DNA from 2 places in the Rhodococcus qingshengii JCM 15477 genome. Region 1 is predicted to be linked to the other one. Evidence: riboswitches for the same ligand, from Rfam matches in the RefSeq annotation. Region 1 holds a riboswitch; the other holds the start of a gene.
What was found. A riboswitch is a leader RNA that binds a small molecule or an ion and turns the genes downstream of it on or off. The one in region 1 is predicted to bind S-adenosylmethionine.
Positions count from the first base shown of each region.

Region 2: it holds a riboswitch for S-adenosylmethionine, as region 1 does, so the genes downstream of both, M0639_RS19605 (LLM class flavin-dependent oxidoreductase) here and M0639_RS02970 (aminotransferase class V-fold PLP-dependent enzyme) in region 1, are expected to answer to the same signal.

Region 1 is NZ_CP096563.1:649,261-657,091, forward strand. Features, by position in the region: gene M0639_RS02950 (hydantoinase/oxoprolinase N-terminal domain-containing protein) at 1-1,239, shown strand, start outside; gene M0639_RS02955 (S-methyl thiohydantoin desulfurase family protein) at 1,236-2,345, shown strand; gene M0639_RS02960 (DUF917 domain-containing protein) at 2,352-3,410, shown strand; gene M0639_RS02965 (PucR family transcriptional regulator) at 3,407-4,942, shown strand; SAM riboswitch class IV at 5,003-5,117, shown strand; gene M0639_RS02970 (aminotransferase class V-fold PLP-dependent enzyme) at 5,171-6,496, shown strand; gene M0639_RS02975 (LLM class oxidoreductase) at 6,707-7,321, shown strand; gene M0639_RS02980 (DNA-binding transcriptional regulator) at 7,300-7,831, opposite strand, start outside.
Region 2 is NZ_CP096563.1:4,313,466-4,321,296, forward strand. Features, by position in the region: gene M0639_RS19600 (NtaA/DmoA family FMN-dependent monooxygenase) at 23-1,390, opposite strand; gene M0639_RS19605 (LLM class flavin-dependent oxidoreductase) at 1,411-2,757, opposite strand; SAM riboswitch class IV at 2,740-2,853, opposite strand; gene M0639_RS19610 (phosphodiesterase) at 2,932-3,837, opposite strand; gene M0639_RS19615 (dicarboxylate/amino acid:cation symporter) at 4,177-5,550, shown strand; gene M0639_RS19620 (excalibur calcium-binding domain-containing protein) at 5,723-6,082, shown strand; gene M0639_RS19625 (alpha/beta hydrolase) at 6,135-7,262, opposite strand; gene M0639_RS19630 (DEAD/DEAH box helicase) at 7,375-7,831, shown strand, end outside.

The DNA.
Region 1 (7,831 bases):
GGTGGGCACGAGTTCGACGGTCGTCGTATCTCGCCGCTGGACCCCGACGAGATTCGCCGCCATGCCGCCGATATGGCTCGCAGCGGTACTCGTTCGGTCGCAATATCTTCGGTGTTCTCTCCGGTCAATCTCGAATGCGAAGCGGCCGCCGCGGAGATCGTGCGTGAGGAACTCGGCCCGGACGTCGCAATTTCGCTCTCGCACGAGATCGGTCGAGTGGGTCTACTCCAGCGGGAGAACGCGACCATCATCAATGCTGCGCTGCGCGAGCTCGCCGATCACATCGTCGACGGTCTTGCCCGATCTTTGGTCGAGCACGGCATTGTCGCGCCGCTGTACCTGAGCCAGAACGACGGAACCTTGATGGACATCGAGTACGCGAGGCGTTATCCGGTGGCGACTTTCGCTTCGGGGCCGACCAACTCCATGCGAGGCGCCGCTGTTCTGTCCGGTCTGGCCAGCTGTGCGGTGATCGACATCGGGGGCACCACTACCGACGTGGGCGTATTGACCAACGGTTTCCCCAGAGAAGCCACCACGGAGGTGACGGTCGCGGGGGTACGGACCAATTTCCGTATGCCGGACGTCTTCTCGATCGGTATCGGTGGTGGTTCGGTGGTGGATGCAGACGGACTCACAGTCGGACCCGAATCTGTGGGATACGAATTGGGTTCACGGGCACTCGTATTCGGCGGTGACACGTTGACGGCCACCGACATAGCCGTCGCGGCAGGCTTGGTCGACGTCGGAGATCGCAGTGCGGTGGCGCACCTCGACCGCGGCCTGGTGTCGACGGCACTCGACCGGATCTCGCGCCGAGTCGCCGACGCCGTGGAACAGATGCGGACCACGTCGGATCCACTTCCCGTTGTGGCGGTTGGCGGGGGATCGGTACTGCTGGAGCGTGAACTCCCGGGCCTGGGAACGGTGATTCGTCCTGAGCGCTTCGATGTTGCCAATGCGATCGGCGCTGCGATCGCGCAGGTCAGTGGTGAGGTAGATCGAGTCGAAGCGGTGCGGGACGGGCACCGGCAGGTTTTTGCCGACGATGCTCGCCAGGAGGCGATCGATCGGGCAGTCGCCGCAGGCGCACGGCCCGAGTCGGTGCAGATCGTGGAGTTCGACGAGGTCCCGATTCCGTATCTGCCGGGCAACGCAACACGTATTCGAGTGAAGGCAGTCGGTGACTTGGCACTGCACAGTGGTTTGGTCTCCACCGGTCAGGAGGGCTCACGATGAGTTGGACACTACGAACGGCGGACCTCGACGACCTCGCCAGGGGCGCAGCCTTGTTGGGCACCGGCGGCGGGGGAGATCCGTTCGTCGGCAAGATGTTGGTCACGCAGGCGCTCGGTGAGGCCGGTGAAATCACAATTCTCGATCCGGAGGAGCTTGACGACGACGCATGGGTGATTCCCGTCGCGCAGATGGGTGCCCCGACCGTCGTGGTCGAAAAGATGCCGCGCGGAACCGAACCCGAGCTGGCGCTGATCACGTTGGAGAAGCACACGGGTCGAACTGCAGATGCCACGATGCCGATGGAGTGCGGCGGAATTAATTCGATGATTCCGTTGCTGGTGGCCGCACGGCGCGGCCTGCCGGTTGTCGACGCCGACGGGATGGGACGAGCCTTTCCTCAGCTCGAGATGGAAACCTTCTCGGTGTACGGGATTTCGGCGAGTCCGCTCGCCATGGCGAACGAGCACGACGAGGTGGCGATCTTCGACACCAGAAGTGACAACAGCAGATTGGAGGGCCTCGCCCGCGGGGTGACGTCGAGGTTCGGTGGGATGGCGCACATCGCGCAGTACTCGATGACGGGTGCAGATGTGAAGCGGACGGCGATCCCACGGACTCTGTCGTTGGCCCTGACCATCGGCCGGTCCATCAGGCGTTCCCGTGAGCAGCGGGTGGACCCGGTTCAGGCGCTTGTCGACAGTCTCGCCGACACGCTCTACGGATACGGGCGAGTTCTCTTTCACGGCAAGGTGATCGATGTCGACCGGCGAACCGATGAGGGGTTCGCTCGGGGTTCGGTGCGGATCGCCGGCGTCGGAGACGAAGAGCTGGAAGTTCAGTTCCAGAACGAAAATCTGATCGCCGTGCAATCCGGAGTGATGGTGGCGATCGTGCCAGACCTGATCTGCATCGTCGAGGCCGATACCGCCGAACCCATCACCACCGAGGGCTTGCGGTACGGGCAGCGCGTTGCGGTCATCGGGATCGCGACCCCACCCATCATGAGAACCCCGGAGGCACTGGCGGTGTTCGGTCCGGCAAGTTTCGGACTCGATCGCCCGTTCCTGCCGGTGGAGACACTCGAGCAACCTGCACTGGCAGAATAGCGAGCCGTGAGCAGGCTGCACGCGGTCCGGGAGGCCGACCTCGACGCGATCGCAGCGGGGGCGGTGGTCCTGGGCTGCGGCGGGGGCGGCGATCCACGCCTGTTCGTGGAAATGCTGCGTCCACTGATGACGTCTACTTCGGTGGAGGTCATCGCGCCGGACCGGTTGCCGGAGGAGGCATTGGTGATGCCGGTGGGAATTGTCGGATCGGCCCTGGCTTTGGAGGAGCAATTGCCCTCCGGGCGTGAGTTTGCAGATACTGCAGCAGCTTTGACGCGCTGGACCGGGAAGCGTCCGACCGCGGTGATGACTTTCGAAGGCGGTGGACTCAACGCTCTCTCCGGCATTGCGGCGGCGTTGGCGTTGGGAATTCCCGTGGTCGACGCGGACCTGCTGGGTCGAGCGATGCCGCGGCTCGATCACTTCTCTCTCGCCGCAGCCGGGTTGGAATTGTGCCCGGTCACACTCGCCCAGCCCGGCGGCCTCATTACCGTCGTCGACGGAGTGGATGTGCTCGGCGCCGAGGTAGCAGTGCGGTCGTTGATCGGGAGAACCAGCGGTTGGGGCGCTCTGGCGATCGCGTCGATCGATGCGCGGACGGTGCAGGAGGCGTGCATTCCGGGAACTCTCTCCCGAGCATACGAACTGGGTCAGCACATCGGGGCCCTGGGCAGTTGGCAGGAGATCGCGGAGAGCTCCGGGGCCCTGGTAATGGGGACTGGCCGGGTGCGTGCGGTCCGTCGTAGTCGTCCGGACACCGGCGATCGTCGGGGCAGCGTGATTCTCGAACACGATTCTGCGGTGATACGAGTCGAATTCGAGAGTGAGTTCCTGACCGTCGCGTTGGACGGCGAGATGATTGCAACGTGCCCGGACATCGTGACGTTGCTCGACGTGCGGACCGGCGCCTTCGTCTCGTGTGAATCCGTGCACCAGGGGCACGATGTGGCCGTGTTGGTTCTTCCCGGTCCACAGTGGTGGGCGGACGAAGTGGGCAGATTGAAAGTTGTCGGCCCGCGGGCATTCGGGATCGACCACGACGCAGTGCTGATGGAGGCGCGATGAGCGCGAGTGTTTCGGCGTTGCTGAACAACCCGGCCTTTGTCGGGCTGTATCGACTTGCCGGGGAGGGTGATCCTGTCGTGACGACAGTGGGAGCACTCACCGGGGAATCGGCACAGTCGGCCGAGGCCGTGTCGGGTGCGGCGAGTTCAGGATCAGTTCTGGTGATTCTCGATCGAATCGACATCGGGGAGTGGAGATTCGACGCTCTCCTTCGGCGCACAGCGGCGACCGGCTGCCAGGTGGTCGCTGTGCACAGCACTGCGGCGGAGGATGCGAATCTCTCGTTGCTTGCCGATCGGCTCGGACTGGTGGTGCTCGGAGTATCCGACCCGTGGCAGTTCAGCGTGGATCTTCGTGATCTTCTCTCGAATTCGCGGGCGGTGATGGCCGACGCAGTACTGCGGGCGACACACGCGGGCCAACGAGCCGGAGGAAGCGTCGAGAATCTTCTGTCGGTGCTACTGAACACCTTTCAGCGTTCATTCTTTCTCCTGGACTCGTCCGGACGTCCGATGACCGGCGCCGACGTGTTGTCAGACGCTGATCGAGCAGCTGCCGGTATGTTGTCGGGTCGCGGGGCGCCCACCACGGTCGAATTGGACTCTGGCGGGGTCCTGATTGCGTGCCCGGTGATGTCCGGCGCAGCCCGAGAGCCCTGGCTGGCGGTGCTGCTCCCGGTGCGTCAAAGCGTCGAAGAGGCTTCTCTCTCAGTGGTTCTCGACGTGGCCTCGTTGGCTGCCGGGCACCGACTGGCCGTTGCGCGCATGGTCGACGAGCGTGAAGCGCGCCGGCGTAGCGCGTTGCTCGGTGAACTGATCGACACGTCAGCAGACGCCACACCCGGACTGCTCCGGCGCGCACTCGACGCGGGTTGGATGCTGGACGGATGGCACATCGGCATCAAAGTCCTGGCGGTCGGTGAGGTCGACCTGGTGGCAAGACGCAGCGAGGTTGCAGATGCTCTCGCCGCCGAGGGAATCGACGCCAATGTCGTGGAACAGGCTGACGGCTGGGCGGCGTGGACGACTCTGCCAGGCGAGCCGCGACCGGAGGCGATCACCAGGATCGCCGAGTGCATCCGTGCAGCTCAGGCCAGGTTGGAACCCACGATGGAGACCTGGGTAGGTGTGGGACGCGCACACGACGGTCCGGCTGGAATCGGTTCGTCCCTGTCGGAGGCCGGGGATGCCGCTCGGCTCGCCGGTTCCCGATCTCAAACAGGTCGATTCCTGCACGTGGACCGCCTCGGGCTGGCGCAGTTGCTGCTGGCGTGGACGCGAACCGACACCTTCCAGCCTGCGGCCGCAGCATTGCTCGCACCGCTACGCGATTCCAATGGAGAGTTGCTCGAGACTCTGTCGACGTACCTCGACGAAGAATCGTCTCTGGCTCACACCGCAACCCGAATGGGGTTGCACCGCAACACCGTATCGAGTCGGATCGATAGAATTCAGCGCCTTCTCTCGGTCGATCTGGCCGATCCGGAAACGCGACTCGCGCTCCACCTTGCTTGCCGGACCATCGCGCCCTGACGGAGATCTTCGCGACTTCGTCTTGACAAGCACGGGAGGTTCCTGCCATCCTCGTTGCCAGGTCACGAGTACCAGTGTTCAGCCCCGGCTTGCTGGTCGGCAACCCTCCTCCGCGGTGGGGTGCTCCGGGTGACGACCCGGCTGCGTTCGAAAACGAATGCGGCAAGCGCGGACTCTTCAGGGGCCATCTCCCGACGAACGAGTCCTTGAACGTGAGGATTGTCTTCGATGACTGCTGTATTGAGTGCCGACACCTGCTGCACCACCGCGATTGCCAAGGTTTCGGGTTCCGACCTGCAGGTTCCATTGGTTCAGGGTGGCGAATGCTCCTACGCCAACTTCGACTACGCCGCGAGTGCGCCGGCATTGGCCCAGGTCACCGACCGTATCGCCGAGTTGCTGCCGACATACGCCAGCGTCCACCGCGGTGCCGGCTACGCGTCCCGGATCTCCACGCTCACCTACGAGAACGCTCGTGAATCCGTTGCTCGTTTCGTGAACTGTGCCGACGATCAGGTTGTCGTCTTCACCCGGAACACCACCGATTCGCTGAACCTGCTTGCACAGTGCGTCCCTGGCAGCACCGTCGTCCTCGACGTCGAGCATCACGCAAACTTGTTGCCGTGGAACGACGCTCGTATCGTCACCGCCGCAGACACCATCGAAGAAACGATCGAGCGTCTGATCGGTGAACTGTGCACCAAGCCTGCCGCGCTGCTCGCAATCACCGGGGCCTCCAACGTGACCGGTGAGATCCTGCCGATTGCACGTTTGGCTGACATCGCTCACCGTTGCGGCGCACGTATTCTCGTCGACGCTGCTCAGTTGGCTCCCCACCGTCGCATCGACCTGCAGGAATGCGGCGTCGACTACGTAGCGTTCTCGGGCCACAAGCTGTACGCGCCCTTCGGCGCCGGCGTTCTCGTCGGCCGCCGTGACTGGCTCGACGAAGCTCAGCCGTACCTCGCCGGCGGCGGCGCCGTGCGTGAGGTGACCATCGAATCCACCGAGTGGGCTTGCGCGCCCGCACGCCACGAGGCGGGTTCCCCCAACGTGCTCGGTGCGGCTGCCATCGCGACCGCCTGCGAAACCCTGCACGCCCTGGACTTCGACGTGATCGCCGAGCATGAGAAGGCGCTCACCGCCCAGCTCACTGACGGCTTGTCCGCCATCGAGGGCGTCTCACTCGTGCGACTGTGGAACGACGCTCCCGACGCCGTCGGAATCGTCACCTTCACCGTTGACGGATTCGAAGCGGGCGAGATCGCCGCATTCCTCTCCGCCGAGCACGGCATCGGAGTTCGCGACGGTCGCTTCTGCGCACATCCGGTTCTCGCGCGCCTCGGCCTCTCCGGCGGTGCAGTTCGCGCCAGCCTCGGCCTCGGTAGCAGCTCGGACGACGTGACGCGGTTGGTCGACGCCGTGAACATCCTGGTTTCGAATCAGCGTGATTGGAAGTACGCGAAGACGGCAGGTGCGTGGAACCCTGTGCCCGAGACCCGCCCCTTCCTCGGAGCCGCAGACGACAATGCCGGCGCAGCCGAGTGCGTCTGAGCTGAGCTCGGTCCCCGAAAACTCGAACGGACAACTAGCATGGCAGCCATGGCACCAGCGGATTTTCCCGCCACCCCTTCGAGAGTGAGCATCACTCTCGGTCAGTGGTGCCGTCGCCATGTCGATCTGTGCCGCACCTCTTCAGGAATGTGTTCGAGCTGACGATTCGTCTCGCTCATCCCATACTTTTCTGATTTTCGGAGGTCTCACATGTCTTCACTCGCTTCGCATTCTCTGCACGTAGCGGTCGAGTTGACCGGATCCGGTCACCATCCGGCCGCTGAGGGCGCACCCGGCAACCTGCCCATCATCGGCGGCGACTACTGGGTGGACCTCACCGAGGGTGAAAAGGCTCTCGATTTGGCTTCATTCCCTACCAATGTGGTTCGGATTCGCGCTGCGGATCTGCGTGAGGCACAGCTCGAACGCGCACGGATACGCGCTGCCGTCGCCGAAGAAGGACGCGATCCCGACAGCGTCGCAGTGCTGGTCGATCTCGAGATTCTGATCGCGCCGGAGGCTCGCTCCGCTCGTAAGGAGCTTGCGCAGTTGGACAGCGCGTTGACCTCGCCGCGGGTTCCCGTTTCGCTTCATTACGTCGGAACGCCTTCCGGTCTCGGCAGTTTGATCGCCGATATCCGAGCTGCGGAGGTCGCCGACGGCGTTACGTTGCTGCCTCTCGCATTGCCTCGCACGCTCGAGCATCTGGTGGACAGCACCATTCCGTGGCTTCAGGATCGCGGACTTGTCACACCGTCCACCGCAGTCGACGAGGTTCTCGGGCGTTTCGGACTGCCGCCCCGTCAGCGCACGCTTGCGTCCTGATCGTCACCGATTGCATCTGCGTACAGGTGGAACAGCGACGGTAATTCGTCGGCACCGTCCACCTGTGCCAGAAGCGTCCAGCACTGCGCAGTGATCGACCGAGCCCTCGTGCCGATCCAGTTGGTGGGCAGTAGTTCCGGCGGCAACAGCGGATCCGGTTCCATGGCTCGCGTGAATTCCGCCGCGAGTTCGATGGTCATCGTGACAGCATCGGTACCCGGACTGTTCTGCAGTTTGTGCAGGCGTGCGGTCGCAACGTCGAGTAGCCGTTCGTATCCGTCAGCGATCTGGTCCAGTGGCCACAACTGCGCGGCAATCTTCACGGGGTCTTCGAGAGTGCCCACTTTCAGATCTCGAGTGGTGAGAGAAGACAGGTGCTGTTCGACGTCGAGTTCGGCGGCCGCATCGCGAATATACGGTTCCCAGGCGTGCGGCGAGACGTACAGACCGCCCTGGACGAGCGCGCCGCCGAGGTAAACGACCCTGGTGCGCAGCGCATCTCGCCCTTTC
Region 2 (7,831 bases), 2.7 Mb from region 1:
GGGCCCTTGCTACTTCGGTCGATCAGCGTGCTGTCACATGCTCCCGTTGCACCGGAATGGGCAGACCGAGATTGTCACGCAACGTCGTTCCTTCGTAGTCACTGCGGAGAACACCTCGATCCTGCAGCAGCGGCACCACGTCGTCGACGAACTCGTCGAGGCCGGTCGGCACAAGGTGCGACCCGAGGATGAACCCATCCGAACCGTCGTTGCTGACAAACGAATCTATTTTCTCGGCAACCTGCTGCGGTGTACCGACGATCGGTCCACGCTCGAACTGATCGATCACCACTTCGCGCAGATTCAACTTCTTGCTCTCCGCTACCGCGCGCAGTTTTGCGACGGTCGCGAAACGATCTTGGTGAATGAAGGCGCGGCCCTGGATGATCGGCGGAGCCTCGGGATCCGGAGCGATATCGGGTAGTGGTCCTTCGGGGTCGTACTTCGACAGATCGAGATTCCAGATCTGTTCGAGCAGAACCAAAGCGGTCTGGCCGGTGACCTGCTGGTCGCGAATCTCTCGGTACTTCTCGATCGCATCTGCCTCCGAGGTGCCGAGAACAAAACTCGCCGACGGCAGGATCTTGATGTCACCCGGGTCACGTCCGGCCGCAACGGCACGTGCTTTGATATCGCGATAGAAATCGGCCGCCTCGGGCAACTGACCGTACGGTGAGAAGATCGCGTCGGCATTGCCGGCAGCAAAATCGCGCCCCTGCGGCGACACCCCGGCCTGCAGAATAACCGGGCGCCCTTGCGGGCTACGCGGCACTGTGAATCGGCCGTTCACGTCGAAATGCGATCCATGAAAAGCGAATTCACCGGCATCCGGTCGCGCGAGAAAGCGCCCTGATGCCTTGTCGGCCACGATGTCGTCGCTTCGCCACGAATCCCACAGTTCACGCACCAGCGCTACGGTCTCCTCCGCACGCTCGTATCGTTGCGCGCGGTCGAGGTATCCGCCGCGGCGAAAGTTCTGGCCGGTGAATGCGTCGAACGAGGTGACGACGTTCCAGGCGGCACGTCCTCCGGACAACTGATCGAGCGTCGCGAATTGGCGGGCCAGTTCGTACGGCTCGTTGAACGTGGCATTGATAGTGCCGGCCAATCCGAGGTGTTCGGTTACCGCCGCCAACGATGCAAGGACCGTGAAGGTGTCCGGCCTACCGATGATGTCCTGATCGAAAATCTGTCCTGCACGCTCACGAAGGGCAAGGCCTTCGGCGAGGAAGAAGAAGTCGAACTTCCCACGCTCGGCGGTTCGAGCGGTGTGTTCGAAGGAATCGAACTCGATCTGGCTGCCCGCCTGCGGATCCCACCATGCAGTGTGATGGTTGACGCCGCCGAGGTAGGCACCCAGGATGACCTGCTTACGCTTCTGAGAACTCATGAAAATGTATTCCTCGTCTGTCAGGCGGCCGGAGTACCGGCGGCGTAGCGGTTGGGAACGTCGATGGGTAGGCCAAGCAGTCCGCGAAGATTCGTCTGCGGATACTCGGTGCGGAATACGTTGCGTCGCTGCAATTCAGGTACCAGCTCACCTGCGATCGCGTCGAGGTCGTCCACGACGACGCCCGGCCGCAACCGGAAGCCGTCGATTCCCAACTGCTGCCACCGGAGCAGAAGATCTGCCAACTCAGCCGCGGTGCCGGTGAAGGTCAGCGCGTCCGAACGGTATTCGGCGCCGGCCTGCGCGTCGAGGCGAGCGAGCCGTTCCTTTCCGGTTTCTTCCGGAGCATCGAAGAATACGACGATGTCGGTGAAGACCCGAAGCGGTTCGCCGGTGCGCTGCACGTGTTCTTCGGCTGCTCGCACTTCACCCAGGATTGCCGTGACCTGCTCGTCGTCGAACGGCGTCACGAACACCAGATCGGCCGTCCGCGCCGCCAGCTCGTACGCGACCCGCTGATGTGCCAATGCGGTGACGACGGGATGCCCCTGCGGCGGGCGCGGAGTCACCGACGGTCCACGGACCGAGAGGTACTTTCCCTCGAAGTCGATGTAGTGCAACTTGTCTCGGTCGATGAACCGGCGCTGCTCCACGTCGCGGATCTCGGCGCCGTCCTCCCAGCTGTCCCAGAGTCGCCGGATTACGTCAGCTGCCTCCGCAGCTTCGTCGAACAGGTCGCGCACGAAGTCCGGGAGGACGCCTGAAACGATCGACTGACGGTCGGCATCGGTGAGAACTGGGATGTCGCGGCGCCCGAACTGTGCTGCCTCGGATTCCGACGCCGACACCTTCACCTGCCACCCGGCGCGACCGCGCGAGGTGTAGTCCAGCGTGGCAACGGCTTTGGACAAGTGGAACGGTTCGGTGTGAATGGTGGTGATAGTCGGGATCAACCCGATGTTGCTCGTGATCGGTGCCAGTCGGGCGGCCACGAGATGTGCGTCGAGCCGAGCGCGCACCCGGTCAACCGCGTCGTCGACAGGCTCGAGTGGGTTGGCCGGCACCGAGAGACTGTCCTCGATGGTGACGAAATCGAGCAGACCACGCTCGGCGGTCGCCACCACGTCAGTCCAATACGACGCGCTGAACAGCTCACTCGGGCGCGAGTGCGGCTCTCGCCAGGCCGCTGGGTGCCAACCGGCACCGTCCAGCGCTACGGCGAGATGCAACGGAGCAAGATAAGAAGAGGGGGTGGAGGTCATCGGCGCATACTCCTGTTCGAGAACTACTCGGGAGCGCACAGTGCCGACCGCAGAAGCCGTCAGCACCCGACTGGCGGTTCTCGTGGCGACTGCCGCTTGCGACACGCACCGCGCGTGTCGCCAGGTGTGATTCCGGGGCACCCCATCGGCATGAAGGGTTGCCGTCCAGCTAGCCGGTCCTTGTTGCTGGAGCTCTGCACCTACCTCGACGGTAGTGAGTACGCGACCGCCCGGCAATCACCCAGAACTGCGCGTGGGTGCCGGAAACCGCCTGCGACCTCAGATGATCGAGCGTGCCGCCTTTTCGCTCTCGAGGATTCGAATGCCGGCAGCACTGAGCCTCCGGGCACCCTCGGCCGCGTCGACGGGCTCACCGACCGTCACGTGCGCGCCGAGTGGAACGACCGAATGAACAATTGTCTCGTCGTACACGTGCACCAGATTGCACCCCTGAGCCCCGTCACGACCACGCTGACCACCGACTTCCACATTCAAGTCCTGGGTGTAACACGTCGACGACGCCACGGAAACCGGAATGCCGGCGAACGTCGCCGTCGTCGAATAGTGCAGATGCCCAGCAAGAATCGCCCGGACGTCGCTGCCACGCAAGACGTCCGCCAACCGGGACTGATCGCGCAACTCCACCAGAACCGCGAGATCCTGAATGCACGGAACCGGCGGATGATGCAGCGCCAGAATTGTTCCGTCGGGCGCCGGCACCGCCAATTCTGCGCGTAGCCAATCCAATTGGCCATCCGTGATCTCACCGTAGTGATGCCCGGGAACCGACGAATCCAGGGTGATCACCCGCAGTCCGTCAAGGTCGTAGACGTTGTCGACGGGATGATCGGTGGCGTCCTCGCCCAACAGCAGAGATCTGAACGTAGGGCGGTCGTCGTGGTTGCCCATCGCCCAGACGACCTGCGCATCGATCTCGGCCGCCACGGGTTCCACGATGGCTTTCAATTCCGCGTATGCGTCGGGGTGTCCCTGGTCGGTCAGGTCGCCGGTGAATATCAGTCCATCCGGGCGTGCGCCCGAGGCCACGATCCCGCTGAGCACTTCCCGCAATCTCGTCGACGCATCCACGGCGTCGTACAACTCCCCCTGAGCCACCAGATGCGTGTCACTGAGGTGCACCAGGAAATGCTTCGGACGCGGGTACTCGGCATTCCGAACGCTCATCGGTCTCTCGCTTCCGCTTGCCGACGCGTAGGCGCCGGTGCGGCACCTACTGATCGTCGAGACTAGTCAACCGACCAACAGTGACTGATCGGGGCACACCCGACGAACACGAAGCGAACTCCCGCGGCGACCCTCGGGATCGAGTAGTTGAAGCTGCGAGTAGTGTGTGGACAGTGTTGTTCCTGACCAGTCGGCGTTACGTCGACCTTCGCCTGCAGGCGAGCGCAATGTGTACGCGCTCGCTCTGACCTGACGCGTACCAGGAAACATTTCTTCGAATCTGCCCGGCCTCTGGTGCCGCGCTGCGTTTCGCTCCCTTGATTTTCGAAAGGCATAGTCATGCCCAGCTCCACCTCCACCGGCGTGCCGGAAAAGTCCACGTCGCGTTTTCCGTCCTGGGCGACGGCATTCGGACCGCAGATCGTCGCCGGTCTCGTACTCGGTGTCATCATCGGTCTCGTCGCCCGGGCAATGCCTGATGCAGCCGACGGCAACGTCAACTGGTTGGTCGGCACCGTGCAGACCATCGGTTCGAGTTACGTCAAGCTGCTCACCGTTGCGGTTATCCCGCTGGTGTTCACCGCCATTGTCAGCTCCATCGCCAACCTGCGCCAGGTCGCCAATGCAGCTCGCCTGGCCGTGCAGACCTTGCTCTGGTTCGCGATCACCGCTTTCATTGCTGTGATCATCGGCATCATCGTCGGCCTGATCACCGATCCCGGTTCACGGACCGATGTCGCCGCCGAAGCAGCAAAGGAACCCAAGAGCTCCGGCTCGTGGTGGGCGTTCATCACCGGACTGGTTCCGAACAACTTCCTGGGGCTGGGCGCAAAGACTTCCGTCGCCGAAGGCGTGGCGACTACATCGCTGAGCTTCAACGTCCTGCAGCTGCTCGTCATCGCCGGCGCAATCGGCATTGCTGCACTGAAGATCGGCCCCAAGGCTGCGCCGTTCCTCGAGTTCAACGCGTCGCTGCTCGCGATCGTCCAGAAGGTCCTGTGGTGGATCATCCGCCTTGCCCCGATCGGCACCGCTGCGCTGATCGCCAACGCTGTCGCCACCTACGGATGGGATGCGATCGGGTCGCTGGGCGTCTTCACCGCCGCCATCTACATCGGTCTGGCGATCGTGTTCTTCGTGGTCTACCCCATCCTGATTGCCGCACACGGCCTCTCGGTTCGAAGCTTCTTCTCCGGCGTCTGGCCCGCAACTCAGCTCGGATTCGTCTCGCGCTCGTCGATCGGCACCCTGCCGTTGACCGAACGCGTCACCGAACGCAACCTCGGCGTTCCGCGTGAGTACGCCTCGTTCGCCGTTCCGCTTGGTGCCACCACGAAGATGGACGGTTGCGCCGCAATCTATCCCGCGATCGCGGCGATTTTCGTCGCAGGCTTCTACGACGTTCCGCTGACCTTCACCGACTACCTGTTGATCGTCGTCGTCTCGGTCATCGGCTCAGCGGCAACGGCCGGAACCACCGGTGCGACAGTCATGCTCACACTCACACTCTCCACCCTTGGTCTTCCCCTGGCCGGCGTCGGACTGCTCCTCGCAGTCGAACCGATCGTCGACATGGGCCGTACCGCAGTCAACGTCACCGGCCAGGCACTGGTCCCGGTCATCGTCGCAAAGCGTGAGGGAATCCTCGACAAGGAGCGCTTCGACGCTCCCCGCAACGGTGACCCCTTCGCCGAGGAACTTGTCGACGCGTAACCCTCGATGACTACAGCAGCGTCCTCGCACCTGAGCAATACGGTGCGGGGACGCTGCTTTTCACCCCAGATTTCACCCTTACCGAAATAAACCATTTGGTCGTTATGACCAGTATGCTCAGCCGGCACAGCCCTCCGAAGTGGAAGGGCTGCCCAGTTGAACACGAGGTCACATGAAGCTCCGCCGTTTGGCATTCAGCGTCGCAGGTTGCGCCGCAATCACTCTGGTTGCCGCGCCCGCCGCTCAGGCATCCACGGTTTTCGATTTCCTACCGATCGAGATCGCACGCATGATTCCGACTGGCTCTGCCGACGCAGTCCAGCCGTTCCTTCCCCCGGTCTTCGCACCGCCGGCGCCGCCCGCTCCGCAAGCGCCCCAGAACCAGCCGGCGCCGCAGAACACTCCCGCACCAGCGCGGTACTACCAGAACTGCACAGCCGTTCGTAATGCCGGCGCAGCTCCGTTGTACCGGGGCCAGAACGGATACGCCCCGCATCTCGACCGCGACAACGACGGCATCGCCTGCGAGTGATCCAACGCTCGGGTTGTGGTGCATCCACAACCCGAGCACTGTTGTCGAACCGTCAGACGCCCAATGCCCGGGACAGAGTCGGCCACGCCTTCGGCAGTCGTTCACGCCAATACGCCCACGCGTGCGTGCCGTTCGGCTCGTAATCCACCTGCGCCGGAATCTTCAGCTCCTGCAACCGAGCGTCGAACATCTTGGTGCAGGCGTGGGCGGCAACCTCGATGCCGCCGCCGATCACCAGACGCTCGAGCAGTTCAGGAGTCTGCAGCGTCTCGTCAGATCCGGGACGACCGTTTGCCGTCGACACGTAGATTTCCTTGCCACGCAACTTCTCTGCGTTGATCAACGAATCGTGTGCCTCCCACTCCGGGCCCCCTGGCACACCCCAGATGTTGGCCGGATCTCCGCTTCGAGAAGAAATCGTGGCCTGGACGGCAGTTCGGCCGAGCGGATCCATCGTGGAATAACAACCGCTGAACACGGCAACGCCGCGATACATGTCCGGAAAGCGTTGGGCGAGCATCATTGCACCCATCGCGCCCATGGAATTGCCGGCAATCGCGTTGATTCCGTTGGTCTCGAGTCGCGCGTCGATCAGCGGTGGCAACTCCTCGGTGATGAAGGTTTCCCACTTGTGCAGTCCCAGCCGCGGATCCGGATTCTCCCAGTCCGAGTACAGGCTCGCGATTCCGCCATTGAGCATCACGACGTTGACGTTCTTGTCGGCGAAGAACGCCGGGGCGCCGCCGATCGTCATCCATCCGCTGCTTTTCTCTCCGGCGTCGACACCCTCGAGCATGTACAGCGCTGGGCGCGGAACCGAATTGTCAGCGGGTAGCAAAATCTCGACGCCGACCTCGCGTCGAAGTGCGGGCGACGCCACCGTCAGCCTGATCGCTTGTGGTGCGGTCACCTTCTCGCCGACGATGGCCGGGACGACGATGTCGTCGCGCAGGTCCGGTTTGGGGCCCGGATCCTCCTGAAGTGGTCCCGGGATCGTCGACCCCGAGCTCACGCTTCCCTCGACGCTGCCCAGACTTCCCGAGCTTCCCGAACTACCCGAGCTTCCGGAACTCGGCGCTGCCGTCGACAGTCCGCCCAATTGCAAAGAAAGTGCACAGACGGCCAAACACACCGCACCTGTGCGCGCAGATCGAATCCACGCACGCCGCTCAGTCCTCATGAAACTCCCAAACCAGTCAAAGATGTTTCCGTGAACATACCGTGCAGTTCGGACTTTCTTGGACAAACGACCACGACAAGATCTGTCGGTCGCCGCTACTAGGCTGGCCCCCGTGCAACCGGATTCAGTCAGGGCCCTCGACCTCGACCGAATTCGCGCTGTCGTGGGCACAACCACCTACGACCGCGGACTTGTCTACCTGCGGGAGAATGCAGTCGAATCCATCGGATGGAACGACACCGCTGACATCTTGACCGGCGCTGTATCGGGAACTGCGCGAGAGCCGTACACCTGCACGATTTCGGTAAGTCGCGGCGCGGCCGGTACAGCAACGTTCACGCGTGGCCTCTGCACGTGTCCCGTGCGGATGAACTGCAAGCACGTAGTCGCGTTGGTACTCGCAGCGGTGGCCGAGGCGAACAAGACTCCACAACACCTCGGATGGGACAGCTCGCTCGAGGAGTTGCTCCGACCAGACCTGGCCGGCCGCACTACACGTGGACTTGGCATTCAATTCACCACCCGAACCAAGGGCGCATCGACAAGGCTCATCATCAAACCCGTACAAC